Regions from separate parts of the Allobosea sp. FBZP-16 genome, predicted to be linked through region 2. Evidence: predicted binding sites of a transcription regulator. Region 2 holds the regulator's gene; each other region holds the start of a gene.
The links. The regulator PhoB, encoded in region 2, activates phosphate uptake and scavenging genes when phosphate is short. The targets are predictions, from matches to a motif close to TGTCATNNANCTGTCAT.
Positions count from the first base shown of each region.

Region 1 (6,994 bases), on a different contig from region 2:
GTGACCTTCCTGATCGCGGCGGTCGGCATCGTCTTCTCGCTGCCGCTTGGCGTCGTCCTTGCGCTCGGCCGGCGCTCCAAGCTGCCGATCATCCAGCTGCTCTCGGTGATCTTCATCGAGTTCGTCCGCGGCGTGCCGCTGATCACCGTGCTGTTCATGGCCAACACCATGCTGCCGCTGTTCGTGCCGCAGGAATATTCACCGGACCGGTTGCTGCGCCCGCTGGTAGGCGTCGCGCTCTTCGCGGCCGCCTATATGGCGGAGGTGGTGCGCGGCGGCCTGCAGGCCATGCCCAAGGGCCAGTACGAGGGCGCGATGTCGCTCGGCCTCGGCTATTGGAGCATGATGCGGCTGATCGTCTTGCCTCAGGCGCTGCGGATCGTGATCCCGGGCATCGTCAACACCTTCATCGGGCTATTCAAGGACACGACGCTGGTCACCATCGTCGGCATCTTCGATTTCCTGCGTACCATCGAGGCGACCCTGGTCGATCCGACCTGGGCGACGCCGACCACCCGCGCGACGGGCTATGCATTCGCTGCTGTTTTCTATTTCCTGTGTTGCTGGGGCATGTCTCGCTACTCGATCGCGGTCGAGAAGCGGCTCGCCGCCGGCCAGAAGCGTTGAGGGGATCAAATCATGGCTATGGCAGAAACCACCAGCTCGCGCCCGTCCGCGCTGAAGCAGACCGCGCTCAACACCGCGACCGCCGTCGAGATGATCGGCGTCAACAAGTGGTACGGCGAGTTCCACGTGCTGCGCGACATCAACCTGAAGGTGTCGCGCGGTGAGAAGCTGGTCATTTGCGGCCCGTCCGGCTCGGGCAAGTCGACGATGATCCGCTGCATCAATCGGCTGGAAGAGCACCAGAAGGGCCAGATCATCGTCGACGGCACCGAGCTCACCAACGACCTCAAGAAGATCGACGAGATCCGCCGCGACGTCGGCATGGTCTTCCAGCACTTCAACCTGTTCCCGCATCTGACGATCCTCGAGAACCTGACGCTGGCGCCGATCTGGGTTCGCAAGATGCCCAAGAAGGACGCCGAGGAGATCGCGATGCACTATCTCAAGCGCGTCAAGATTCCGGAGCAGGCGAGCAAGTATCCCGGCCAGCTCTCGGGCGGCCAGCAGCAGCGCGTCGCCATCGCCCGCTCGCTTTGCATGAGCCCGAAGATCATGCTGTTCGACGAGCCGACCTCGGCCCTCGACCCCGAAATGGTCAAGGAGGTGCTCGACACCATGGTCTCGCTGGCGGACGAAGGCATGACGATGCTCTGCGTTACCCACGAGATGGGCTTCGCCCGCCAGGTCGCCGACCGGGTGATCTTCATGGACGCCGGCCAGATCGTCGAGATGAACGAGCCCAACGAGTTCTTCAAGAACCCGCAGCACGAGCGCACCAAGCTCTTCCTCAGCCAGATCCTGCACTGATCCGGCAGCTCGGTTCCTTCTGCGACGGCGCCCCCTGCGGGCGCCGTTCTCGTTTGCGTGCTGAATTTCGAGGCGGTCTCGGTAGGGAACCTTTGCCGGCCCATCTCGTTGCTTTTCCCGACAATGGAGGAAAAGCCGATGAAACTGCTTGCTTCGACCCTTGCCGCGGGCCTGCTGCTGGCCGGCTCCGGCGCCTTCGCGCAGTCCGTCGATATCGGGCCGGGCGGTGTCAGGATCGACCCGCGCACGCCGCAGCAGCGCGCGATGGACCGTGAGGATCGCTGGCGCGAGCGTGATCGCTGGGAGCGCCGCCGAGCCTATCGCGCGGAGCGCGACTGCCGCACCGAGACGCGAATTCGCGAAACTCCGCGCGGGGAAATCCGTCGCACGGTACGTGTCTGCGACTAAGCGTGAGTTGAGTTAGGTTCAGTTGTGTCCATGAGACCGCCGCGCCCATTTGGTGCGGCGGTCTTGTCTTGCGGTGCGATTACTTGGCGTCGCGCGCCTTCACCGCCTGGTCCGGGAAGTCCGAGAACAGCCCATCGATGCCGAGCGCCAGATAGGCCTTGTACTCGGCGGCCGGGTCGCCCTTGAAGTCGGAGGCGAGCCGCTTGGGCTCGCTGCGGAAAGTCCAGGTGTGTACGAAGAGGCCGACGGCGTGGGCGTTCTTCACCACATCGGTCGGCGGCAGCAAGACGCGGTCGCGCTCGTCGATCGTGCCGTCGCCATTGAGGTCGCGCGGCTTGCCGTCGTCGCCGATCACCTGCTTGGCCGGCATCAGATAGGGCTTCCAGGGGCCGACGCCGTCGGCATAGGTCCTGACCTCCTTCAGGCCTTCGGCGGTGACGAGGTCCTTGAAGGTGCGCTTGTCGCCGGTGACGACGAAGTCGTAGGGCTTGTCGAAGGGCGCGGCGAGGACGATGCCGCCATCCTTGTCGACATCGTCGGCGTCGACGAGCTGGATCAGGCGCAGCTGCGTCTTGCCGCGCAGATATTTGAGGTTGGCGGTCTCGAAGCTCTGGATGATTACCGGCGAGGTTTTCTCCGTCCAGCCGGCGGCCTTGAGCTGATCGAGCAGCTTGTCCTCGATCGCCAGGCCCAGGGCCGAGTGATAGGTCGAGTGCTTGATCTCCGGGTAGATGCCGATGGTGCGGCCGGTGCGGGCGCTTTCGGCCTTGGCGAGATCGATAACCTGCTGCAGGGTCGGGATCTCGTATTTGCCGTTATGCGACTGGTCGCGATCGGCGAAGGCCTGCTTGGCCCGCAGCGTCTTGAGCTCGGCGAGCGTGAAGTCGGAGGCGAACCAGTCAGTGGTGTCGACACCGTCGACCTTGCGGGTCGTCTTGCGCGCGGCGAATTCCGGCCGGGTCGCGACATCGGTGGTGCCCGACATCATCGGCTCGTGGCGAACGACGAGATGGCCGTCCTTGGTCGCGACCAGATCAGGCTCGATGAAGTCGGCGCCTTGCTCGATCGCCAGCTTGTAGCCTTCGAGCGTGTGCTCGGGGAGATAGCCGCTGGCCCCGCGATGGCCGGCGATCAGGGCCGGCTTTCCGTCGAGCGTCGGTGCGGGGCTCTGGGCCTGGGCGGCCAGTGCCAGGACAAAAGTCGCCAGCATGGTCGCCGGCTGCAACAGGGGCTTCATCTCGTCCGATCCTCGCTTCCTGCGGAAAGGCGGCGAAACTGCTCGGCGGATATGACAGGCTGGTGAAGGCTTCGTGCCCCTGCGCAGCGCCTCGAACATGTCGTCATGGGCGCTGCGAAGGAGAGTATCGGAAACTGGTCGAGGCGCTCGCTCGCTATGCGGCGGCGGGTGCCTCCGGAATCTCAGCGGCGGCCTTCGAGCGAGGTCTTGGCGTCCAGGCGCTTGGCCGGCGGCGGCGTGGTGTCGACCGGCTGGGTGGCGCAGGCGGCAAGCGACAGGCAGAACAGGCCGGCAAGCGCGAGGCGGGAGAGGGCGGTCATTGCAGAGGTTCCTGGGCGGTTGGCGTTGCGGAAGGAGTTGTATCGTCTTGCGCCCTGTGGGACGAGGGCGTCAAGGGTGCTGTCGCGCTTCGGAATCGTTCGAAATGGCGCCGGGCTCGAGGGCTGCAATGCAAAGCAAGCACAGGAACCGCCGGACATGACTCCCGCCGCCCGCATCAGCGCCGCCATCGAGGTCCTGGCGGACCTGATCGAGCGCCGGCGCCCGGCGGCCGACGCGCTGAAGGATTGGGGGCTGTCACGCCGTTTCGCCGGCTCGAAGGATCGCGCCGCCGTCGCTTCGCTGGTCTATGATGCATTGCGCCGCCGCGCGTCCTCGGTGCATGCGCTTGGTGAGGAGACGCCGCGGGCACTCGTCCTCGGCATGCTGGTCAGCCAGCGCGGCCTCGGCGTCGAGGAAATCTCGGACCTCTTCAGCGGACAGAATCATGCCCCCGCACCGCTGACCGAGTTCGAGGTCGCCGGGCTCGCCGCCTTCGATCTCAACGCCGCGCCAGGCTGGATGCAGGCCGATGTACCCGACTGGCTCTGGTCCTCCTTCATGGCAGGCTTCGGCGACGATGCGGTTGCCGAAGGACAGGCTCTGGCGGGCCGCGCGCCGGCCGATATCCGCACCAACCGCCTGAAGACCGATCGCGACAGGCTGCGTGCGGCGCTGGCGCATCTTCAGCCCGAGCCGGGCGCCTGGTCGCCCGATGCCTTGCGCTTCCTGCCCGGCCCCGACGGCCGCGGCCCGTCGCTGCAGAGCGAGCCGAGCTTCTTCAACGGCGAGTTCGAGATCCAGGACGAGGGCTCGCAGCTCGTGACGCTGCTCGCCGGCGCACAGCCCGGCATGAGTGTCGTGGATCTCTGTGCCGGCGCCGGCGGCAAGACGCTGGCACTGGCTGCTGTCCTCGGCGGAGACGGGCGCATCTTCGCCACCGATCTCGACAGCCGCCGGCTGGCGCCGCTGCATGACCGGCTCACCCGCTCCGGCGCCGGCAATGTCGAGGTCCGCGTGCCCAGGAGCCGCGGCCATGACGCGCTCGCCGATCTCGTCGGCACGATCGATCTCGTGCTCGTCGATGCGCCCTGCACCGGCTCCGGCACCTGGCGCCGCAATCCGGATGCGAAATGGCGGGTGCGCCCTGGCGCGCTGGCCGAGCGCATCAAGGAACAGGCGCAGGTTCTCACTCGTGCCGCGAGTCTGGTGAAACCAGGTGGGCGCATCGCCTACATCACCTGCTCGATGCTGCCGGAGGAGAACGACGGCGCGGTCGAGGCCTTCCTGGTGCGCCATCCCGGCTTCGTGCCGGTCGCGACGCGCTCGCTGCTCGATACCGGCGAGGTCGATTTCGGCCTGCTCGCCCGTTTCGCCACGCGCTTCGGCTTGCAGCTCTCGCCGCGCCGGACCGGGACCGACGGATTCTATTTGAGCTGCCTTGCGGCGCCGGGCTGAACCTCGCCCCAGCTCGACGACGGTATCCGTCCTGTTCCTAAGGGCGCGATTTGTGCGTCTTGTGTCGGGTCAGACTGGGCCGATATCTCCGGCATCTGTCCCAGCAAGATGCGCCGACCATGACGAGCCCTATCGACGAGACTCTGGTTTCCATCGCGATCCTGAAGGCAAAGCCCGGCCAGCGAGAGGCGTTGCGCGAGAGCCTGCTCGCGCTGATCGAGCCGACGCGGGCCGAGCCGGGTTGCCTCGACTATGTGCTGTTCGAACTGCGCGATGAACCCGGCACCTTCTACATGCGCGAGTCGTTCACGAGTCCTGCCGCCCTCGACCTCCACAAGGCGACGCCGCACTTTCACGCCTTTGCCGCGAAGGCCAGTGATCTGCTGGCCGAGCCGCTGCGGCTGGTCTTCCTCGACCGCGTTTCATCCTGAGACTTGTCGCAGTGCCGGCCTGATCCGCTCTCAGCGCCGTTGCGCGCTCGCGCGCGATGGCGTAACCGGGCGCGATGAGCGCTCAGCCCCAGAACCCCGCCCATCACGACTCCATCCTGATCATCGACTTCGGCAGCCAGGTCACGCAGCTGATCGCGCGCCGGGTCCGTGAGATCGGCGTCTATTGCGAGATCGCGCCGTTCCAGTCGGCCTCCGATGCCTTCCAGCGGCTGAAGCCGAAAGGCGTGATCTTCTCCGGCGGCCCGGCCTCGGTGCCCGACGGCAATTCGCCGCGCGCGCCCCAGGAGGTGTTCTCCGCGGGGCTGCCGCTGCTCGGCATCTGTTATGGCCAGCAGACCATGGCCCATCAGCTCGGCGGCACGGTCGAGGGCGGTCATGCCGCCGAGTTCGGCCGCGCCGATGTCGAGATCGTCACGCCCTCCGCCCTGTTCGCGGGCGTCTGGGAAGAGGGCGGGCGTTATCCGGTCTGGATGAGCCATGGCGACCGCGTCACGCAGCTGCCGGACGGCTTCACCGTCAAGGCGACTTCGGAGAACGCCCCCTATGCGGTGGCGAGCGACGAGGAGAAGCGCTTCTATTCGACCATGTTCCATCCCGAGGTGGTGCATACGCCGGATGGCGCCAGGCTGCTGCGCAACTTCGTCGTCGATATCTGCGGCTGCAAGCCCGACTGGAGCATGTCGGCCTATCGCGCCGAGATGATCAAGAAGATCCGCGACCAGGTCGGCACCGGCCGCGTGATTTGCGGGCTTTCCGGCGGTGTCGATTCCGCGGTCGCCGCCGTGCTGATCCACGAGGCGATCGGCGACCAGCTCACCTGCGTCTTCGTCGATCACGGCCTGATGCGGATGAACGAGGCCGAGGAGGTCGTGCGCCTGTTCCGCGACCACTACAACATTCCCCTGGTCCACGTTGAGGCTGAAGAGCTTTTCCTGAGCGAGCTCGCCAAGTGTGGTGCCGATCCTGAGGCCAAGCGCAAGACCATCGGCAGGCTCTTCATCGATGTCTTCGATGCCGAGGCGGCCAAGCTTGGCGGCGCCGACTTCCTCGCCCAGGGCACGCTCTATCCCGACGTGATCGAGAGCGTCTCGTTCAGCGGCGGCCCGTCGGTGACCATCAAGAGCCACCACAATGTCGGCGGCCTGCCCGAACGCATGAAGATGAAGCTCGTGGAGCCGCTGCGCGAGCTCTTCAAGGACGAGGTCCGCGTCCTCGGCCGCGAGCTCGGCCTGCCCGAGGCCTTCGTCGGCCGCCACCCTTTCCCGGGGCCGGGTCTTGCCATCCGCTGCCCCGGCGAGATCACCAAGGAGAAGCTCGACATTCTGCGCAAGGCGGATGCGATCTATCTCGAGGAGATCCGCAAGGCCGGGCTCTACGACGTGATCTGGCAGGCCTTCGCCGTGCTGCTGCCGGTGCGCACAGTCGGCGTGATGGGCGACTACCGCACCTACGACCATGTCTGCGCGCTGCGCGCCGTGACCTCGGTCGACGGCATGACGGCGGATTTCTACCCTTATGACATGGCCTTCCTCGGCCGCACCGCGACCCGCATCATCAACGAGGTCAAGGGCATCAACCGGGTCGTCTACGACGTGACCAGCAAGCCCCCAGGCACGATCGAGTGGGAATGATTTTTGCCCCTCCGGCAGTATCCGATTGTACGCCAGGGTACGGCATAAGTATCTGA
Region 1 is NZ_LNCQ01000006.1:268,003-274,996, forward strand. It holds gene CXY91_RS01740 (amino acid ABC transporter permease) at 1-627, shown strand, start outside; gene CXY91_RS01745 (amino acid ABC transporter ATP-binding protein) at 718-1,434, shown strand; gene CXY91_RS01750 (hypothetical protein) at 1,573-1,842, shown strand; gene CXY91_RS01755 (glycerophosphodiester phosphodiesterase) at 1,922-3,079, opposite strand; gene CXY91_RS30495 (hypothetical protein) at 3,262-3,399, opposite strand; gene CXY91_RS01760 (RsmB/NOP family class I SAM-dependent RNA methyltransferase) at 3,557-4,855, shown strand; gene CXY91_RS01765 (putative quinol monooxygenase) at 4,975-5,286, shown strand; gene guaA (glutamine-hydrolyzing GMP synthase) at 5,361-6,938, shown strand.
Region 1: the regulator PhoB is predicted to act here: its motif matches at 3,131-3,147, upstream of CXY91_RS01755 (glycerophosphodiester phosphodiesterase).

Region 2 (6,994 bases):
CGCGACCGGCACGTCACGGCGCTGATCGGCCCGTCGGGCTGCGGCAAGTCGACCCTGCTCCGCATCTTCAACCGGATCTACTCGCTCTATCCCGAGCAGAAGGCGACCGGCGAGATCCTGCTCGACGGCCGCAACATCATCTCGAACGACATCGACGTGAACGAATTGCGCTCGCGCATCGGCATGGTCTTCCAGAAGCCGACGCCGTTCCCGATGTCGATCTACGACAATGTCGCCTTTGGCATCCGTCTCTACGAGAAGCCGCCGAAGTCGGAGCTCGATGACCGTGTCGAGGGCGCCTTGCGCCGCGCCGCGCTTTGGGACGAGGTCAAGGACAAGCTGAAGAGCTCCGGCATGGGCCTTTCGGGCGGCCAGCAGCAGCGCCTGTGCATCGCCCGCACCATCGCCCAGAAGCCCGAGGTCATCCTGTTCGACGAGCCGACCTCGGCGCTCGACCCGATCTCGACCGGCAAGATCGAGGACCTGCTCGAGCAGCTCAAGACCGACTTCACCATCGTCATCGTCACCCACAACATGCAGCAGGCGGCGCGCATCTCGCAGTACACCGCCTTCATGTATCTGGGCGAGGTGATCGAGTTCGACGCGACCAACACGATCTTCATGAACCCGCACAAGAAGCAGACGCAGGACTACGTCACCGGCCGCTTCGGCTGACGTTCTGAAAGCGCCGGCCAGACTCGAAGGATACGCCCGATGTCGGATCAACATATCGTCCGCTCCTACGATGCCGATCTCGAGGGCCTGCGCCGCAGCCTCGCCGAGATGGGCGGCATGTCCGAGCGCATGCTCGGCGACTCCACCGTGGCTCTGGTGCGCCGCGACACCGCGCTCGCCCAGAAAATCATCAGCGCCGACCAGCGCCTCGACAATCTCCAGCGCGAGGTCGAGGAAAAGGCGGTGCTGACCATCGCTCGCCGCCAGCCGCTGGCGAACGACCTGCGCGAGCTGATCTCGGCAATCCGCATCGCCGCCGACATCGAGCGCGTCGGCGACCTCGCCAAGAACATCGCCAAGCGCGCCGTCGCGATCTCCGGCCAGTTCTCGCCGCCGCATCGCGCCGTCGTCGGCCTCGAGCATATGAGCCGCCTGGTCCAGGCCCAGCTCAAGGACGTGCTCGACGCCTATGCCGCCAGCAACGAGCAGAAGGCGATGGATGTCTGGCGCCGCGACGACGAGATCGACGCGCTCTACACCTCGCTGTTCCGCGAGCTCCTGACCTATATGATGGAGGACCCGCGCAACATCACCTTCTGCACGCATCTGCTGTTCTGCGCCAAGAACGTCGAGCGCATCGGCGACCACACCACCAACATCGCCGAGACCATCCACTATCTCGTCACCGGCCAGTCGATCGACGAGACCCGGCCGAAGCTCGACACCACCAACATCCTCGTCGACCTGCCGGCGGCCAATGGCTGAACCGGCGGGCGCTTGAACGGACGCTGACATGCCCGCACGCATCCTGATCGTCGAGGACGAGGAGCCGCTCACCTTGCTGCTGCGCTACAATCTCGAGGCCGAGGGCTTCGAGGTCGACAGCGTGGCGCGCGGCGACGACGCCGAACTGCACCTGCGCGACCATACGCCCGACCTCGTCCTGCTCGACTGGATGCTGCCCGGCCTCTCCGGCATCGAGCTCTGCCGGCGCCTGCGCACGCGGCGCGACACCGAGCGCGTGCCGATCATCATGCTGACAGCCCGCGGCGAGGAGACAGAGCGCGTCCGCGGCCTTGCCACCGGTGCCGACGACTATGTCGTCAAGCCGTTCTCGCTGCCCGAATTGATCGCCCGCATCCAGGCGCTGCTGCGCCGCGCCAAGCCCGGCCATGTCGCCGGTCTGCTCGCTGCCGGCGATCTCGAGCTCGACCGCACCACCCGGCGCGTCCGCCGCGCCGGCGCCGAATTGCATCTCGGCCCGACCGAGTTCCGCCTGCTCGAATTCCTGATGCAGGCCCCGGGCCGGGTCTATTCCCGGGCGCAACTGCTCGACGCCGTCTGGGGCCGCGACGTCTATATCGACGAACGCACCGTCGACGTTCATGTCGGGCGCCTGCGCAAGGCGATCACGCCGGCCAATGCCAAGGACCCGCTGCGCACGGTGCGCGGCGCCGGCTACGCCTTCGACGAGACGTTTGCCCGCAGCTGAGCGCTTCTGTCAGCGCGGCGCGGCGATGATCACCGCTGCGCCGGCAAGGCAGAGCGCGGCGCCTGCCAGGTCGTAGCGATCTGGTAGCACCTTCTCGACCAGCGCCATCCAGGCCAGCGACGCCACGATATAGACGCCGCCATAGGCGGCGAAGGTGCGCCCGGCGGCTGGACTGTCGAGCAGGGCCAGCAACCAGGCGAAAGCCGCAAGCGATACCAGGCCCGGCAGCAGCCACCAGGCCGACTTCCCGAGCTTGAGCCAGGCCCAGAAGGCGAAGCAGCCGGCGATCTCCGCCAGCGCCGCGGCGGCATAGGTCGCAAAGGTCGCCATGGCGCTCTCCCGTGGTCCTGCCCATAAAAAAGCCGGCCACGAGGGCCGGCTTTTCCGATTTTGGATGGTTACGCCGCCTCAGGCGCGGACGGGCTTGCGCTCGCGGCGCCGGTCGGCCGCCGGCTGGTAGGCGATCCGGGCGTGATAGGCGCAATAGGGCATGCCGGTCGCGCTGCGGCCGCCGCAGAAGCGGAACTCCGGCGTAGTCGGGTCGCCCATCGGCCACCGGCACATATATTCGCGCAGATCCATGATCGTGACCCGCTCGGAGAACGGCACGACCACGTCCTCGGCCGGCGCCGGAGCGCGCTCGACCTGTGCTTCGGTCGCGATTTCGGGTGCGAACTGCGGTGCCAGCGCGGTGTTGCCGCGAGTCAGCCCGGCGCCACCGTTCTGATGGCCGGCGGGATGGCTCGGCGGGCGGGCCGCCGGCTTGCGCGGGCGCGGCGTGGCCGAACCGGGGCTCTTGGCCCGGCCGGACAGGCCGAGACGGTGAACCTTCCCGATGACGGCGTTGCGCGTGACGCTGCCGAGCTCGGCGGCGATCTGGCTCGCGCTCAGGCCGTCATTCCAGAGCTTCTTGAGCAGTTCGACGCGTTCGTCGGTCCAGGCTCCGGCTTCGGTCATGGGGTTGCACCTGTCTTCGTAATGCTTCGCCAGCGGGCCGGCGAGGCATAGGGAGAGATCATGGCGGAATCCGATACCGGCAGCGTCCGTCACAAAACGGAAGCCGTTACGCCCGGAACTGACGATACAGGAGACGCCGCACGAGATGTCGTATCTGACGAAGAGGACCATACAAGATGGCCTGACTCGGCCACAAGAGTCGCCGAATCGTAATTCGGCTTTTCCCCAGCCAATCGCCGCAGACGGCCGGACAGTGAGTCTATTCGGCAACGCTGCCGCGAGGTCGGGGCAATTGCAGATGAAGCTCCAGCCCTCATCCTGAGGAGCGATCGCAGATCGCGTCTCGAAGGATGCTCCAGTTGGTTCCGGAGCCTCCTGGAGCATCCTTCGAGACGCCGCTCACGCGGCTCCTCAGGATGAGGGCTGATTTCGGCGGCGGCCGTCCTGCCGCGAGGTCAGCCGGAATTGACAGGGCCGGGCCGGTTTTGCATAGTCGTGCGACGCAGCCGCCCCCAAGGGCGGCGCTTATGTTTTTGAGCGATCGGGATTTTCCTTTGATGCGGCTTGACGCGCGACGAGACGGCGGGAGCGGCCAGCGACGATAATGTCGCCGGCGGGTCGCATCGTGCCGGCATCATGCCGCCTTGCGTCCCATCCTGCCGTTCCCGGCCCGAGATTCCGCGCTATTTTCCCGTCTCGCCGCAAGGATTTTGCTCCATGAGCACCGCTTCCGCTTCTTCCGTTCTCCTGCCGACCTATGCCCGGGCCCCGATCGCGCTCGAGCGTGGCGAGGGCGCCTGGGCGATCACCGCCGACGGCACCCGCTATCTCGATTTCGGCGCCGGCATCGCCGTCAATTCGCTGGGTCACGCCCATCCGCATCTGGTCGAGGCGCTGACCGCCCAGGCGCAGCGGATCTGGCACACCTCCAATCTCTACACGATGCCCGAGGGCGAGAAGCTCGCCCGCCGGCTCTGCGAGGCGACCTTCGCCGAACGCGTCTTCTTCACCAATTCGGGCGCCGAGGCGAACGAGTGCGCCATCAAGATGGCGCGCAAGTACCACGCCGCGAAAGGCCATCCGGAGCGCTTCCGGGTCGTCACCTTCGAGGGCGCCTTCCATGGCCGCACGCTCGCGACCATTGCCGCCGGCGGCCAGCAGAAATACATCGACGGCTTCGGCCCGAAGGTCGATGGCTTCGATCAGGTGCCGTTCGACGACGAGGCGGCGCTGAAGGCCGCGATCGGCCCGGAGACCGCCGCGCTCATGATCGAGCCGATCCAGGGCGAAGGTGGCCTGCGCTCGGTGCCGATGCGTGTCCTCAAGCAGCTGCGCGAGCTCTGTGACGAGCACGGGCTGATGCTGATCTTCGACGAGATCCAGACGGGCGTCGGCCGCACCGGCAAGTTCTTCGCCTATGAGCATTCCGGTGTCGCTCCAGACATCATGTCGATCGCCAAGGGCATCGGCGGTGGCTTCCCGATGGGTGCCTGCCTCGCCACCGAAGAGGCCGCCTCCGGCATGACGCTCGGCACCCACGGCACGACCTTCGGGGGCAATCCGCTGGCCATGGCGGTGGGCAACGCCGTGCTCGACGTCATCCTGGCGACGGGCTTCCTCGACCATGTCCAGAAGACGGCCTTGCGTCTGCGCCAGTCGCTGGCCCAGCTCAAGGATCAGCATCCCCAGGTGATCGAGGAGATCCGCGGCGAGGGGCTGATGCTCGGCCTCAAGCTCAAGACCCCGAACACCGATTTCGTCGCGCAGGCGCGGGCCGCCGGCCTGCTCGTGGTGGCGGCCGGCGACAATGTCGTGCGCCTGCTGCCGCCGCTGATCATCGGCGAGAGCGAGGTGGCCGAGGCGGTGGCGCGGCTGGACAAGGCGGCTGGCGCGGTCGAGGCGGAGCTCGCCCGGCCGGCAGCGGAGTGAGCATAATGTCTGCGACGCGTCACTTTCTCGATCTCTCGGATTTCTCGGCCGGAGAGCTCCGCGCCATCCTCAAGGCCGGCGAGGACATCAAGGCCCGCCGGCGCACGCCCGCGGCCGCGGCCGACCGCCTGCTCGAAGGCAAGGTCATCGCCATGATCTTCGAGCAGCCATCGCTGCGGACCCGCGTCTCCTTCGACGTCGGCATCCGCGAGCTCGGGGGCTCGCCGATGATGGTGACCGGCCAGGAGATCGAGCTCGGCGAGCGCGAGACCATCGCCGACACCGCCCGCGTGCTCTCGCGCTATGTCGATGCGATCATGATCCGCATGCTCGACCACGACGCCGTGGTCGAGATGGCGCAATACGCCACCGTGCCGGTGATCAACGGCCTGACCAAGCGCCAGCATCCCTGCCAGGTCATGGCCGATGTCATGACCTTCGAGGAGCGCAAAGGCTCGATCAAGGGCAAGCGCATCGCCTGGACCGGTGACACCAACAACGTCCTGACCTCCTGGGTCCATGCCGCCGGCCGGCTCGATTTCGAGCTCGCCATCGCGACGCCCGAAGAGCTCGCGCCTCCGCCGGCGCTGCTCGACTGGGCCCGCGACCAGGGCGCCAGGCTGCAGTTGACCCATCGTCCCGAGGCGGCGGTCGAGGGCGCCGACTGCGTCATCACCGATTGCTGGGTCTCGATGGGCGACCAGGAAGGCACGCGCCACAACCTGCTGCGGCCCTACCAGGTCGATGAGCGCCTGCTCGGCCGCGCCGAGAAGGATGCGATCTTCATGCATTGCCTGCCGGCCTCGCGCGGCGAGGAAGTGACCGACCAGGTCATGGACGGCCCGCAATCGGCTGTCTTCGACGAGGCCGAGAACCGGCTGCATGCCCAGAAGGGCATCCTGGCCTGGTGCTTCGGCGGAGTGGCGGCCTGATGGCGGAAGGCTCGCCCGCGGGCGCACCCGACGATCGGGTGCTGCCCTTCGCCGTGCCCGATCTCGACGTGCGCGGCCGGGTCGTCAGGCTCGGCCCTTCGCTCGACCAAATCCTAGCGCGGCATCATTACCCCGAACCCGTTGCGCGCGTCCTCGCCGAGGCCGCGGCGCTCGCCGTCATGCTCGGTACCACGCTCAAGGGCGAAGGCCGCTTCCAGCTGCAGACCAAGAGCGATGGGCCGGTCTCGATGCTGGTCGTCGACTTCAACGCGCCCGACTGCTACCGCGCCATGGCTCGCTACGATGCCGATCAGCTGGCGGCCGCGATCGATGCAAACGCGATCTCGACGGGCGATCTGCTTGGCAAGGGCCATCTGGCCATGACCGTCGACCAGGGCAGCGAGGCGACGCGCTATCAGGGCGTCGTCGCGCTTGACGGACAGAGTCTGGAAGAAGCTGGCCACCAGTATTTCCGCCAGTCCGAGCAGATTCCCAGCCGCATCCGGCTCGGCGTCGGCTCGGTCCTGACCGGCGCCGGCCTCGCCTGGCGTGCCGGCGGTCTGATCGTGCAGTTCATGCCGAACTCGCCCGAGCGCATGCGCGCTGCCGATCTCCACCCTGGCGATGCGCCCGAAGGCCATGAGATCCTTGCCGCCGGCGACGATGACGGTGTCAGCGACGACGCCTGGACCGAGGCGCGCTCGCTGGTCGAGACGATCGAGCATCACGAACTGCTCGATCCGCTGCTGGAGAGCGAGCGCCTGCTCTACCGGCTCTTCCATGAGCGCGGCGCCCATGTCTTCGAGCCCGTCGCGGTGCACGAGGCCTGCCGCTGCTCGCGCGAACGCGTGCTCGGCATGCTTAAGGGCTTTTCCGCCGACGACCGCAAGGCGATGATCGCCGATGACGGCACGCTCGGCGTCACCTGCGAGTTCTGCTCGCGCCGCTACGAGTTCGACCCGGCCGAGGTCGAGGCGGAGATCGCGGCGGGGGCGTGAACATGGCGCGT
Region 2 is NZ_LNCQ01000022.1:17,494-24,487, forward strand. It holds gene pstB (phosphate ABC transporter ATP-binding protein PstB) at 1-675, shown strand, start outside; gene phoU (phosphate signaling complex protein PhoU) at 715-1,440, shown strand; gene phoB (phosphate regulon transcriptional regulator PhoB) at 1,469-2,167, shown strand; gene CXY91_RS06375 (YnfA family protein) at 2,177-2,497, opposite strand; gene CXY91_RS06380 (GcrA family cell cycle regulator) at 2,576-3,124, opposite strand; gene CXY91_RS06385 (aspartate aminotransferase family protein) at 3,842-5,053, shown strand; gene argF (ornithine carbamoyltransferase) at 5,059-5,985, shown strand; gene CXY91_RS06395 (Hsp33 family molecular chaperone) at 5,985-6,983, shown strand.

Region 3 (6,994 bases), on a different contig from region 2:
GAGGTTGGAGAGCGGCTCGTCGAGCAAGAGCACCTTGGGCTCGACCGCGACCGTTCGCGCCACCGCGACACGCTGCTGCTGGCCACCGGAGAGCTGCGAGGGCCGACGCTCGGCGAGATGGCCAAGCCCGACGAGGCCGAGCGCCGCCTCCACCCGCCGCTCGATCTCGGCGCGCTTCACGCCGCGCTCCTCCAGGCCGAAGGCGACGTTGCGGCGAACGCTCATATGCGGCCAGAGTGCATAGGACTGGAAGACCATGCCGACATCGCGCTTCCACGGCGGCAAGCGGGAAATATCCTGCCCGCCGATCGTGACCCTGCCGGTATCGGCTTGGTTGAAGCCCGCGATCAGCCTGAGCAGCGTGGTCTTCCCGCAACCGGAAGGGCCGAGAAAGGCGAAGAACTCGCCGGGCTCGATCGAAAGGTTCACGTCCTTCAGCACATGGTTGTCGCCATAGGACAGGTTGACGCCCTCGATCGCGACCGAGACGGCCGGCGTGGTCAGGGAGACGTTTGCGTTCATGTCAGTGGCCCATTCCCTTGGCCTTCTGGCTGCGTTCGACGATGAGGTGCGACAGGAAAGTGCAGGCCGCGACGAGCACGACCGCGACGACGCCGAGCGCCGCGCCAGGGCCCCGCCCGGCGGCCGACTGCATGAAGACGTAGAGCCCATAGGCCAGTGGCGCATCGGAATTGGACTGCACCAGCATCAGCGTCGCGGAGAGCTCGACCGCGGCGGTCGCGAAGGAGGTGACGAAGCCGGCAAGGATGCCGCCGGTCATCAGCGGCACGACGATGCGGCGCACCGTGCGGGCCTTCGTGGCGCCGAGGTTCTCGGCCGCCTCCTCCAGCGAGACCGAGATCTGCTGCAGCGCGGCATGGCAGGCCCGCAACGCATAGGGCAGGCGCCGGATCGCCAGCGCCATGACGATGGTGATCCAGAGCGCCGCAAGCGGCGTGCCGTCCGGCAGGGTGATGCCGTAGAAGGTCCTGAGATAACCGATGCCGAGCACGACTCCGGGGATGGCGAGCGCCGCCGTGGCCATCCAGTCGAGCCATTCGCGGCCGACGAGCTTCGTGCGCAGCACGAGATAGGCGATGGCCACGCCAAGCACGACATCGATTCCGCCGGCGATGGCGGCATAGATCAGAGTGTTCTTGATATAGAGCGAGCTCTCGCCGAAGACGCGGCCGTAATGGGCGATCGTGTAGGCGTCCGGCAGCGGCGAGAACGACCAGATCGTCGCAAAGGAGAGCAGCAGCAGCGCCAGATGCGGCGCCAGCACCAGCGCCAGGATCAGGATGACGACGCCATAGCCGAGCACTGCCTCGTGCGGGCGCATCACCCGCCGGGCGAGCCCGCCGCCGCCGCGCTGGGTCGTGGCGTAGTCACGGCCCTTCAGCGCCAGCGCCGAGAGCCACATCGCCAGCACCGAGGCCACGATCAGCACGACCGAGATGACGTATCCCATCGGGTCGGCGATGCCGATCGAGGTCACCCGCAGATAGGCCTGCGGCGCCAGCATGTCCTTGACGTTGAGCAGGAGCGGCGTCGCCAGATCGTCGAAGACCTTGACGAAGACCAGCGAGGCCCCGGCGAGATAGCCCGGCAGCGCCAGCGGGAAGACGATGCGCCGGAACAGGCGGAATCCGGAGGAGCCGAGGTTCTGCGCGGCCTCCTCCATGGCGCGGTCGATATTGCGCAGCGCCGCCGAGAGATTGATCAGGATGAACGGAAAATAATGGACGGATTGGACGAAGATGACGCCGTTCAGCCCTTCCATGAAATCGATCTTGAAGCCGAACCAGTCGTCGAGCAGCAGGTTGATCGAGCCGTTGCGACCGAAGAAGAGCTGCATCGCCACGGCGCCGACGAAGGGCGGCATGATCAGCGGCAGGAACCCGAGCGTCTGGACGATCGCAGCGCCGCGAAAGGCGAAGCGCGTGGTGAGATAGGCGAGCGGCAGCGCCAGCACCGAGGCCCAGACCACCGACATCGCAGAGACATAGAAGGAGTTCCACAAGGAGCGCATGAACAGCTCGGTGCGGACGAAGTCGTAGAAATTGACCAGCGTGAAAGTCGAGGTGCCCTTCTCGGTAAAGGCGACGTAGATCACCGTCGCCACCGGCAGCACCAGGAAGACGAGCAGGAAGCCTGCAATGGCGAGCGCCAGCGCGATCTGGCCGGGCGTGGCGGAGAAAGCGCGAGCGCGGGATGGGGCGGCGGGGACGGCGGTCATAGGCTCTAGGCTCGCAGGATCTTATCGATCGAGCTCTTCCGTCATGGTCGGGCTTGTCCCGACCATCCACGTCTTCGCCCGACTGATCGAATGCCGTGTTCAAGACGTGGATGCTCGCCACAAGGGCGAGCATGACGGTGTGAGGCTGATCACTTCGCCGCCTTCAGCGCCTCCTCGGCCTTTGCCTTCGCCTTGGCGTAGTTGTCGCGGGCGAAGCTCGCCCATTGCGCCTCGACCTCGGCCTGGCGCGCGCCCTTCTCCTTGCCGCCGGTGAAAGCGGCGCGCAGCTCGGGACTTGCGGCTTGCTCCTCCGTCACCGGCAGGGCGGCGATCAGGGTACGCGCCTCGTCGGCGAGCGCCTTGGCCTGGGCGTTCGGCTTCTTGGCCAGCGCCGCGTCGACCTCGTGCAGCGTCTTGGTGACGCCCTTCAGTGCATCGAGCTGGAAGGAGATCAGCTGGTCGAACAGCGTGTCGACGACCGCGGTGCGGGCTTCCGACTTGTCGACGTCGAAGCCGATCATCTTCTGGAAGCGCGGGTCGGTGAAGGGGTTGGGATAGTCGGCGCCGGCCTTGGCATAGACCGCCGGATTGACCGGCAGGCGGCGGATGCCGGGCTCGAGCAGCACCTCCTGCCCGGTGGGCGAGAGCAGGAACTCGATGAAGGCCTCGGCCGCCGCCTTGTTCGGCGGATTGGCGATGATGCCGACATTGGCCGGCACGACGGTGGTCACGGTCGGGTAGACGAACTTGACCGGGAAGCCGGAGGCCTGCGCCGAGAAGGCGAAGAAGTCGATGACGATGCCGACGCCGACCTGCCCGGAGTTGACCGCCTCCGGCACGCCGAAGGAACGCTCGGTGATCGAATGGAAATTGCCGGACATTTCCTTGAGCGTCCGCCAGCCCTTCTCCCAGCCCTCGCCCTGCAGGATGGTCTCGACGGTCAGATGCGTCGTGCCCGAGCGTGCGGGCGAGGCGATCGAGACGTGGCCGTAGAAGGCCGGCTTGGCGAGATCCTGCCAATCCTTGGGCTCGGGCAGCTTGTTGGCCTTGGCATAGCGCTCGTTCCACATGATGCCGTAGCCGGACGCCGCGAAGCCGAAATAGAAGCCGGCGGGATCGTTGATCGGATAGGAGCCGATCTTCTCGGGGATGCCGGTCGCCTTGGGCTTGTAGGCGGTCAGCAGCTGCTTGCCCTTCAGCACCTCGAACGCGTCGGGCGCCGAGGCCCAGAACAGGTCGACCTGGTTGTTGGCCTTGGTCTCCTCGACATATTTCACGCCGGCATTGGTGTTGCGGTTCTGGACTTCGAGCGTCACGCCCGGCACGGCCTTCTCGAAGGCCTTCTTGATCGGGTCCGTGACGTCCTTCGAGAACGATGTCACCACCGTGACCTTGCCCGCCGGCGCCTGCGCGTGAACGGCAGAGGCTGCCAGGGCCAATCCGAGCGCCGAGACGAGCGCGATCCTGCGAGTGAACATTCTGATCCTCCCTATCGTTTTCCGTGTCCGCCGGCGTCGAGGCCAACGGTGGCAAAGCGGGAATCCGGATTGCCGTTGTCGCAAAACTGTCACAAAAGGCGCAGGCATGTCATCCCGCTCTTTGCCGCGGGCAGACTAAGTTGGCGAGAGGCCGTTCCGATGCTGGGCTGGTTCCAGAAGCTGTTGCCGAAGGAAGACAAGTTCTTCGTGCTGTTCGAGCGTCATGCGCAGACGCTGCAGGCCGGCGCGGCAGCTCTGGACGGCGTCCTCAGCGGAACGACAGCGATCGCGGCCGGCTGCGCCGAGATCTTCGCCGAGGAGAACCGCGCCGATACGATCGCCGGCGAGGTCATGCTCGAGGTCGGCCGCACCTTCATCACGCCCTTCGACCGCGGCGACATCGAGGAACTGATCGGCTCGATGGACGACGCCATCGACCAGATGCAGAAGACGGCCAAGGCGATCCAGCTCTTCGAGGTCGAGCGCTTCGAGCCGAGCATGCAGGAACTCGGCAAGACCATCGTCACCGCCTCGCACAAGGTCGGCGAACTCCTGCCGATGCTGCGCGACATCAAGAAGCACGCCGTCGGCATCGGCGCGCTCGCCAAGGAGATCGGCGCGATCGAGGAGCACTCCGACCGGCTCTACGACCAGGGCCTGAAGGAGCTGTTCAAGGCCCATCGCGGCAGCGACGCCATGGGCTTCATCGTCGGCGCCGAGATCTACGACCACCTCGAAAAGGTGGTCGACCGTTTCGAGGACGTCGCCAAGCGCGTCAGCCGCATCGTGCTCGAACACCTCTGAAAGGCGCACCGCGCCGTGGACATCGCCAGCCTCGCCCCTGCCCTCATCTTCCTGATCGCCGTCGCGCTGCTGTTCGATTTCCTGAACGGCCTGCACGACGCCGCCAACTCGATCGCGACCATCGTCTCGACGAGGGTGCTGGCGCCGCAATGGGCGGTGTTCTGGGCCGCCTTCTTCAACTTCATCGCCTTCCTGTTCTTCGGCCTGCATGTCGCCCAGACGGTCGGCTCCGGCATCATCCAGGCGACGATCGTCGACGACCGGGTGATCTTCGGCGCGCTGACCGGCGCGATCGTCTGGAACGTGGTGACCTGGATCGCCGGCATCCCGTCGAGTTCCTCGCATGCGCTGATCGGCGGGCTGGTCGGCGCCGGCCTGTCGAAGGTCGGCTTGTCGTCGATCGTCTGGTGGGGGCTCGGCAAGACCTTCCTCGCGATCTTCATGTCGCCGGCGATCGGCTTCGCGCTTGCGCTGCTCCTGGTGCTGATCGTCTCCTGGACCTTCCTGCGAGTGGCGCCCATCAAGGTCGATTCGACCTTCCGCCTCCTGCAATTCGTCTCGGCCTCGCTGTACTCGCTGGGGCACGGCGCCAACGATGCGCAGAAGACGATGGGCATCATCGCCGTACTGCTGTTCTCGCACGGCATGATGGGCGACACTTTCTCGGTGCCGTTCTGGGTCGTGATCTCCTGCCAGGCGGCCATGGCGCTCGGCACGCTCTGCGGCGGCTGGCGCATCGTCCACACCATGGGCTCGAAGATCACCCGTCTCTCGCCGCAGCAGGGCTTCTGCGCCGAGACCGGCGGCGCGATCACCCTGTTCATGGCGACCTATCTCGGCGTCCCCGTCTCGACCACGCACACCATCACCGGTGCGATCATCGGAGTCGGCGCCGCGCGGCGGGTCACGGCGGTGCGCTGGGGCGTCGCCCGCGGCATCGTCTTCGCCTGGATCGTCACCATGCCGGCGGCGGGCCTGATCTCGGCACTGGCCTATTTCCTGTCAGGTTTCTTCCTGACCGGGCGTTGAGCCAAAGCGTCAGCCAAGCAGCGGCAGCGCATAGGTCGGGCTTCGCCCCGCACGAGCAAAGAGCGCAAGACAGCTCGCCGGATCCATCGACGCGCCATCCCAAACGATCTCGCCGCGATGGATGCCGCCGCCGATGAAGACACTGTCGATGCCGGCGCCATGCGCACCGGCGATGTCGTGCGCCAGCGAATCGCCGATCGCAACGACGCGCCCGCGGTCGAGCCCGAGCTTCGCCAGGCAGTTGCGATAGATGCGCGACTCAGGCTTGCCGTGATAGCGCACGATACCGCCGAGTTGCTCATAGGCGCGCGCGACGAGGCCCGGCGCCTCCTGCAGGCCGCCATCGGGGCTAGTGCGATGCAGGTCCGGATTGGCGCAGACCATGGGCAGGCGCCGCGCGCTGGCCGCTTCGAGCAAGCTGATCCAGCCGGCGACCGATTGCCGGGGCGGGTCCATCGTCATCAGCAGGATGAAGTCGGCCGGGGCGACGTCATCGACCAGGTCGAGGCCGAGCCCGTGCGCCAGATGCGCCTCGCCCTCGCGTGCCAGCAACAGGCAGCGCCGGCCGAGCGCGCGATGGAACGGTTCGTCGCGCGCCGCTAATGCATCGCGGGCGTCGTCCCCGGCCGAGACGACCTCATCATAAAGATCGCGTGCAAAGCCGAATTTCGCCAGCTGCGTGGCATTCTCGGCGCCACGACGCCCGGAATTCGAGAGGATTATCACGCGCTTGCTCGCCCGGCGCAGCATCTCGAGCGCGGCGACGGCACCCGGATACGGCTGGATACCGTCATGCAGCACGCCCCATTGGTCGAGCAGGAAGCCGTCATAGCGCGGCATCAACGCCGCGAGATCGTCCGGGAAGGTTGTAGGAGAAAGGCTCTGCATCGTCAGGGTTGGTGAGTGTCCGACCGTCGCGGTGGACAAGACCACGATAGTCGTAAGTCGAGACGTTTCGCCCGGCTGGAATATGACAGTTTTGTGTCACATACTATAGCCAGCTCATAATCAAGATCGACCGGGAGAGACGCCGACCATGACCAAGATGCTGACTTGCCTGACCGCCACGACCTCGCTGCTCGTTGGCCTCGGGCTCGCTGGGGCGGCGCAGGCACAGGACGCCTGCCCCAATCGCGGCCAGCTCGACACGATGTATTGCGACGCCAACAAGGACCTGGTCGCCGACGTGCCGACCGATCCGTCGAAGCTGAAGGACCCGTCGGCGCTGGTCTGGGCCTATACGCCGGTCGAAGACCCCGCCGTCTACGCCAACATCTTCAAGCCGCTGACCGACCATCTCGCGGCCTGCACCGGCAAGCGCATCGTCTACTACCCAGTCCAGTCGAACTCGGCCGAGATCGAGGCGATGCGCTCCGGCCGCCTGCATTTCGCGGGATTCTCGACCGGGCCGACCGGCTTCGCCGTCAACCTCGCCGGCGCGATC
Region 3 is NZ_LNCQ01000006.1:146,620-153,613, reverse strand. It holds gene CXY91_RS01145 (ABC transporter ATP-binding protein) at 1-522, opposite strand, end outside; gene CXY91_RS01140 (ABC transporter permease) at 524-2,239, opposite strand; gene CXY91_RS01135 (ABC transporter substrate-binding protein) at 2,389-3,717, opposite strand; gene CXY91_RS01130 (DUF47 domain-containing protein) at 3,877-4,521, shown strand; gene CXY91_RS01125 (anion permease) at 4,543-5,550, shown strand; gene CXY91_RS01120 (TIGR01459 family HAD-type hydrolase) at 5,560-6,438, opposite strand; gene phnD (phosphate/phosphite/phosphonate ABC transporter substrate-binding protein) at 6,587-6,994, shown strand, end outside.
Region 3: the regulator PhoB is predicted to act here: its motif matches at 3,794-3,810, upstream of CXY91_RS01130 (DUF47 domain-containing protein).

Region 4 (6,994 bases), on a different contig from region 2:
CTCGGCCTCGGGCAGGTCGCGTTCTCGGCCGCGGCGATCAGCGCCATCGCCTACAGCTTCGGACAGCCGGCTGCCGCGGCGCTGCTGATTGGCACGGCGCTCGCCCTGTCCTCGACCGCGATGGTGGTCGAGCTGCTCTCGGCCCATCGCCGCATGACCTCCTCGGCCGGACGCGCCAGCTTCGCCATCCTGCTCTGCCAGGACCTTGCGGTGATTCCGCTGCTCTTCCTGGTCAGCGTGCTCGGTGCGCAGAATGGCGGTTCGCTGATCGCCGGCCTGACCCAGGCGCTGCTGCAGGCGATTGCAGCCATTGCCGCGATCGTCGTGATCGGCCGCCTCGCCATGCGCCCGCTCTTTCGCCTGGTCGCATCGACGGATTCCTCCGAGAGTTTCATGGCGGCAACCCTGCTGGTCGCGCTCGGCACAGGACTGATCGCCGCCGGAGCCGGCCTCTCCATGGGACTTGGGGCCTTCATCGCCGGGCTGCTGCTGGCGGAGACCGAGTATCGCCGCGCCATCGAGGTGACGATCGAGCCGTTCAAGTCGCTGCTGATCGGCGTCTTCTTCCTCACCGTCGGCATGAGCGTGAACCCTGCAGCCCTGGCGGCCCAGCCTGTTGCGATCCTGAGCATCGCCGCCGGGCTCTTCCTCGCCAAGGTCGCGATCACCTTCCTGTTCGCCCGCTACTTCAAACTGTCGGTGCCGACCGCGCTCGAAACCGCGATCATGGTCGGGCCCGGCGGCGAGTTCGCCTTCGTGCTGCTGACCGCGTCCGTCGCGGCCAAGCTGGTCGACCAGAACGCGGCCGCGCTCGTGCTCGCGGGCGTCTCGCTGACGATGATCTTCCTGCCGCTCGCTGCCCGCATGGCGCGAAAGCTCTCGGCACGCCTGGCGCCGGCCGTGAAAATTCCGGACGAAGCGAATATCCTGCCGCCGGACGATCATGCCCCCCGCGCCATTGTCGTCGGCCTCGGCCGCGTCGGCCGGCTGGTCGGCGAGATGCTCTCGCAGCACAAGGTGCCCTATATCAGCCTCGACGCAGACCCGGCCGTGGTCGCGACGCAACGCCGCGCCGGCCGCCCCGCCTTCTACGGCAACGCCACCCAGCCGGATTTCCTGCGACTCTGCGGCCTCGAAGAGGCGACCGCGCTGATCGTCACCATCGACAATCCCCGCGCCGTTGACGAGATCGTCGCGGCAGCGCGCGGCGTGCGGCAGGACCTCATCATCGTCGCCCGCGCCCGCGACGCCAAGCATGCGCGGCATCTGTACGAGCTTGGGGTGAACGACGCCGTACCTGAAACGATCGAAGCCAGCCTGCAATTGTCGGAAGCGGCGCTGGTCGGACTCGGCGTGCCGATGGGCCTCGTCATCGCCTCGGTGCACCAGCGCCGAGACGATTTCCGCAGCGAGCTCAAGCCGGCGAGCGCGCCGCAGCCCGCCCTGCCGCGCCATGCCCGCTCGCGGCGGCTGTGACGCCGGGCGCCTGATCCAGACTTACGCGAATTCCTTCCGCTCCGCCGACTCAAGCCGCACGGACAGCGCAGTCGTCGCGGCCGGCGCCGGCTCGATACGCACCATTTTGCCGGCGGCCGCCTGCATCGCCCGGCGCATATGGCCGTAGAACTGCTCGGCGCTGCTGTTCCAGCTGTGGCGCTTGGCCAGTTCCAGCCCGGCCTCGCGTGGCAGACGCAGGGCCGAGAGCGCAGCACTGCGCAGATCCTCGTGCAACACCGCCGCCTCGCTGCCGGCGAAGACGTCGCTCGGTCCCTGCACCGGGAAGGCTGCGACCGGCAGCCCGCTCGCCGCCGCCTCCAGCAGCACGATGCCGAAGGTGTCGGTCAGGCTCGGAAAGACGAAGACGTCGGAGGAGGCATAGATCGCCGCGAGATCCTCGCCCTCGCGCGCCCCGAGGAAATGCGCCTCCGGGAAGGCGCGCATCAGGTCGGCACGGGCGGGGCCGTCGCCGACCACGACCTTGCTGCCGGGCAGGCGCAGCGACAGAAAGGCTTCGAGGTTCTTCTCGACCGCCACCCGGCCGACGCTGAGGAAGATCGGCCGCGGCAGGTCGAGCACGCTCTCAGGGCGCGGATGAAACAGCGAGAGATCGACGCCCCGGCCCCAGCGCAGGATGCGCTCGAAGCCATGGGCGCTGAGCTCCGCCTCGACGGTGGCCGTCGAGACCATCACGCCAGCCGCCGGTCCGTGAAAACGACGCAGGAAGCGATAGCTCCAGCTTTCGGGGATCGGCCAGCGCGCCGCGACATATTGCGGGAAACGGGTGTGGTAGCTCGTGGTGAAGGTGCGCTTCTGGGCCAGGCAGACGGCGCGCGTCAGCCAGCCGATCGGCCCTTCCGTCGCGATATGGATATGGTCCGGGGCGAACTCTGCGATCCGCCTCGCGACATGCCGGCGCGTCGCCAGTGCGATGCGGATGTCGGGGTAGGACGGCAGGCCGACCTGCCAGAAGCCTTCCGGCGTCAGCATATGCGGAGTGACGCCGAACTCAGGCGCCGCCTCGACCATCCGCTCCAGCGAGCGCACCACGCCGTTGATCTGCGGGCGCCAGGCGTCCGTCGCGATCAGGACGCGCATCACGCGGCCTCGACGAGGCTCGGCGCTGGCGTCGGGCGTGCCATGACGGGCGCAAGCTTCTCGCCCTTCTGCCGATGCTGCGGCCAGCGGACAATCTCGAAGCGGCCATCGTCGTGCTCGACCACGGCCGTGCAGCTTTCGACCCAGTCGCCGGTGTTGATGTAGGTCAGCCCGTCGATCTCGCGCTGCGCGGCATGGTGGATGTGGCCGCAGATCACGCCGTCGGCCTTGTGACGGCGTGCCTCGTCGGCGAGGCACTGCTCGAACTCGCCGATATAGTTCACGGCGTTCTTGACCTTGTGCTTGGCCCAGGCCGAGAGCGACCAGTGCGGCAGGCGAAGGACGCGGCGGACCTTGTTGATGCCGTGGTTGAGCACGAGCGCGATCGTGTAGGCCCAGTCGCCGAGCAGAGCGAGCCATTTGGCATTGCGCACCACGAGGTCGAACAGGTCGCCGTGAATGACGAGCATGCGTTTGCCGTCGGCCGTCTCGTGGACGATGTCGTCGACCAGCGTGATGCCGCCGAACTGCAGGCCGGTGTAGTCGCGCAGGAAGTCGTCGTGGTTGCCGGTGACGTAGATCAGCTTCGAGCCCTTGCGCACCTTGCGCAGCAGCTTCTGCACCACGTCGTTGTGCGACTGCGGAAAGTACCAGCCGCTCTTCAGCCGCCAGCCATCGATGATGTCGCCGACCAGGTAGATCGTCGGCGCGTCATAGTCGCGCAGGAACTCCAGCACGAGATCCGCCTGGGCCCCGCGCGTGCCCAGATGCAGGTCCGAGATGAAGATGCTGCGAACCTGCTTGGCGTCGCTGTCGTCGCTCATGGCCGCCGGCCCATGCTGTTGCCTTGCCTGCGGCGTGTGTCTGATTTGCACTACGCTTTGATGACGCGGCGGCAAAAGCATGCTTTGCCTGCCCGCACAGGAACGGACCTTTCCGGGAGACGACCATGGATCTGGGTATCGCCGGCCGCACGGCCATCGTTTGCGCCTCGAGCAAGGGGCTGGGCCGCGGCTGCGCGCAGGCACTGGCCGAAGCGGGCTGCACCGTCGTCGTCAACGGCCGTGACGCCACGACGCTTGAGGACACCGCGGCCGCGATTCGTGCCAGCACCGGCGCGACCGTGATCGCCGTCGTCGCCGACGTCGGGACCAAGGCCGGTCAGGATGCGCTGCTCGCCGCTGCGCCCAATCCTGACATCCTGGTCAACAACAATGGCGGCCCGCCGCCCAAGCCGTTCCGCGAGGTGACGCGCGAGGGACTGCTCGAAGGCGTCGCGCAGAACATGGCGACCCCGCTGGAGCTGGTGCAGCGTGTGGTCGACGGCATGATCGAGCGACGCTTCGGCCGCATCGTCAACATCACGTCTGCCAGTGTTCTGACTCCGCTGACCGGGCTCGACGTCTCCTCCGCCGCCCGCGCCGGCCTCACCGCCTTCCTCGCCGGCGTCGCCCGCGAGATCGCTCATGCCAACGTCACCATCAACAACATCCTGCCCGGCGTGTTCGATACCGACCGGATCAAGACCGCGACCAACAAGGTCGCCGAGATGCAGGGCATCAGCATCGAGGAGGCGACGAAGCGCAGGCTCGCGGCCGTACCGGCCGGCCGCCTCGGCACGCCCGACGAGTTCGGCAAGCTCTGCGCCTTCATCGCCAGCGCCCATGCCGGCTACATCACCGGCCAGAACTTCCTGATCGACGGCGGCTCGTTCCGCGCCAATTTCTGAACCGGGCCAGCCGGGGCGCGTCAGGATGCGCTCCGGCTCTCACCCTCCAGTACCAAACCGAGACCAATGACCATCGCCTATCGACGCGCCGTCCCCGAGGACACACCCGCCTGTGTCGTCCTGCGTGGCAGGACACGGGAGAACGCCTTCTCGGTCGAGCGCCTCGCGGAAGCCGGTGTCACGCTCGAAAGCTGGCAGGCCGGCATCGCCGATGGCAGCCTGCCGGGCCATGTCGCGACCGAGGCCGATGAGATTGTCGGCTACTGCTTCGGCGAGCGCGAGACCGGCGAGATCGCCGTGCTGGCGCTGCTCCCCGACCATGAGGACAGAGGTGTCGGACGGACCTTGCTGAACCTGGTCGTCGCCGACTTCAGGGAGCTTGGCTTCGCCAGACTGTTCCTCAGCTGCTCGCCCGATCCGGCGGTGCGCTCCTATGGCTTCTACCGGCATCTGGGCTGGACCTCGACCGGCACGTTCGACCACAGGGACGACGAGATCCTCGAATACCGCCTCGCCTGAACCGCATCGCCATCGCGTCCCGCGACGCGCCGGTCCGGTTTGCAAGATCGGCGCTTGGAACGGCTCGGCGCTCGTGGTCTAAGGACTGGAGGTCTTGCACAAGACTTCCATTCCTCGCGCCCGACCTGTTCCCTTGTCACCGCTCCTCGGCATCAGCCTCAAGCTGCTTTCGGCCCTGTCGTTCACGCTGATGTCGGCCGGCATCAAGACGCTGGCCTCGCGCTATCCGACCGGCGAGCTCGTCTTCTTCCGCTCGTTCTTCGCGCTGATCCCGCTGATCATCTGGCTGGCCTGGCGCCATGAATTCCCCGAGGCGCTCAAGACGAGCAATCTGCGCGGCCATCTCAAGCGCGGCGTCATCGGCTCGACCGGCATGTTCCTCGGCTTCGCCGCGCTGCATCTGCTGCCGCTCTCGGACGCGGTCGCGATCGGCTATGCCGCGCCGTTGATCGTCGTCGTGCTGGCGGCGCTGATCCTGAAGGAGCGCGTGCGCATCTATCGCTGGACCGCGGTCGCCGTCGGCTTCCTCGGCGTGCTCCTGATGCTCTCCCCGCATATGGGCGCGCAGGCCTTCGGCCACGGGCTCTCGGGCGGCCCGGCCATCGGCGCCCTGCTCGCGCTTGCCGGCGCCTTCTGCTCGGCCTTCGCCTCGATCGAGGTCCGGCTGCTGACCCATACCGAGAAGACCGGCGCCATCGTCTTCTATTTCATGTCGCTGACCTCGCTGCTCGGTCTGCTGACGCTCGCGCTCGGCTGGACCGTGCCTGACCTGAAGGACTTCATCCTGCTCGTCACCATCGGCGTGCTCGGCGGTCTCGGCCAGATGCTGCTGGTCCAGGCCTACCGCTATGGCGACGCCTCGCTGATCGCGCCGTTCGAGTATTCGACGATGATCTGGGCGACCGCGCTGGGCTGGTTCGTCTTCGGCGAATGGCCGGTCCAGGCGGTGCTCATCGGTTCGCTGATCGTGATCGCCTCGGGCATCTACGTCATCCTGCGCGAGAAGCAGCTCGGCCTGCTCAAGAAGGAGACGCGCGAGGCCGGCCCGTCCCGCTCGGTCTGAAGCCACTCGACTTGCCGCCTGGAGCGATCCAAGGCATTGTCCGCTAAGACAAACCAATCGTTCTCTTTCCCAAACGGCACATTCTGGACGGGCAAGAGGGGCGACGGCAGGCATGAGCACAATGGGCATCGAAACCAGGGAACGTGGCGGCCGGGAGCTCGCATCCGGCGCGCAGGTGATTTCGGGCCAGCTCGGCAAGACCATCCAGCGGCTGCGCAAGGCCTACAACCTGTCGCTCTCCGAACTGGCCGAACAGTCCGGTGTCGCCAAGTCGATCATCAGCCAGATCGAGCGCAACGAGACCAATCCGACGCTGGCGACGATCTGGCGGCTGTCGCAGGCGCTCGACGTCTCGATCGAGCGCGTGCTCTCGAACAACGAGGAAGAGGCCTTCATCGAGAAGATCGCCCGGCCCGACACGCCGATCTTGGTCTCGGAAGACGGCAAGCTGCGCCTCGCCATCATCGGCTGGATCAAGACGGTCGAATGGCTGCAATGGTACGAGGTCAGCGCCGAGCCGGGCGGCGAGCTCGATTCGGAAGGGCATCAGCGCGGCTCGATCGAATCGCTCTCGGTCAGCGCGGGCGAGTTCGAGGTCGATGTCGGCGGCATCACCCAGCGCGCCAAGGCCGGCGAGACCCTGCGCTATCGCTGCGACCGCCAGCACATCGTCCGCTGCATCGGCGACCAGCCCGGCACCGCCCTGATGGTCTGCATCCTCAAGGCGGCGGTGATGGACTAGGCGCAGTCACGGCCACCGCCCCTGCGCCTTGACGAAGTCGACGAAGGCGCGAAGCGGCGCCGGCAGATGACGCCTGCCGGGATAGTACAGGAGCGGCCCGGGGAAGCGCTCCCACCAGGATTCGAGAAGGGGCTCCAGCGCGCCATTGTCGAGATGAGGCCGCAGCCAGTCCTCGAAGAGCTGGATGACGCCGCTGCCCGCAATCGCTGCCTCGACGGCAAGGTCGATCGCAGCGCCGGCACGAACGATGAGCGGGCCGCTCGGCTCCACGCGGACGATCTCGCCGTCGCGCTCGAATTCCCAGGATGTCATCGCGCCGCTCGAGAAGCGGCCGCGCAGGCAGGCA
Region 4 is NZ_LNCQ01000012.1:217,278-224,271, reverse strand. It holds gene CXY91_RS03630 (cation:proton antiporter domain-containing protein) at 1-1,476, shown strand, start outside; gene CXY91_RS03625 (glycosyltransferase family 4 protein) at 1,498-2,595, opposite strand; gene CXY91_RS03620 (UDP-2,3-diacylglucosamine diphosphatase) at 2,595-3,419, opposite strand; gene CXY91_RS03615 (SDR family oxidoreductase) at 3,545-4,324, shown strand; gene CXY91_RS03610 (GNAT family N-acetyltransferase) at 4,391-4,843, shown strand; gene CXY91_RS03605 (DMT family transporter) at 4,977-5,906, shown strand; gene CXY91_RS03600 (helix-turn-helix domain-containing protein) at 6,028-6,648, shown strand; gene CXY91_RS03595 (LysR family transcriptional regulator) at 6,655-6,994, opposite strand, start outside.
Region 4: the regulator PhoB is predicted to act here: its motif matches at 3,469-3,485, upstream of CXY91_RS03620 (UDP-2,3-diacylglucosamine diphosphatase).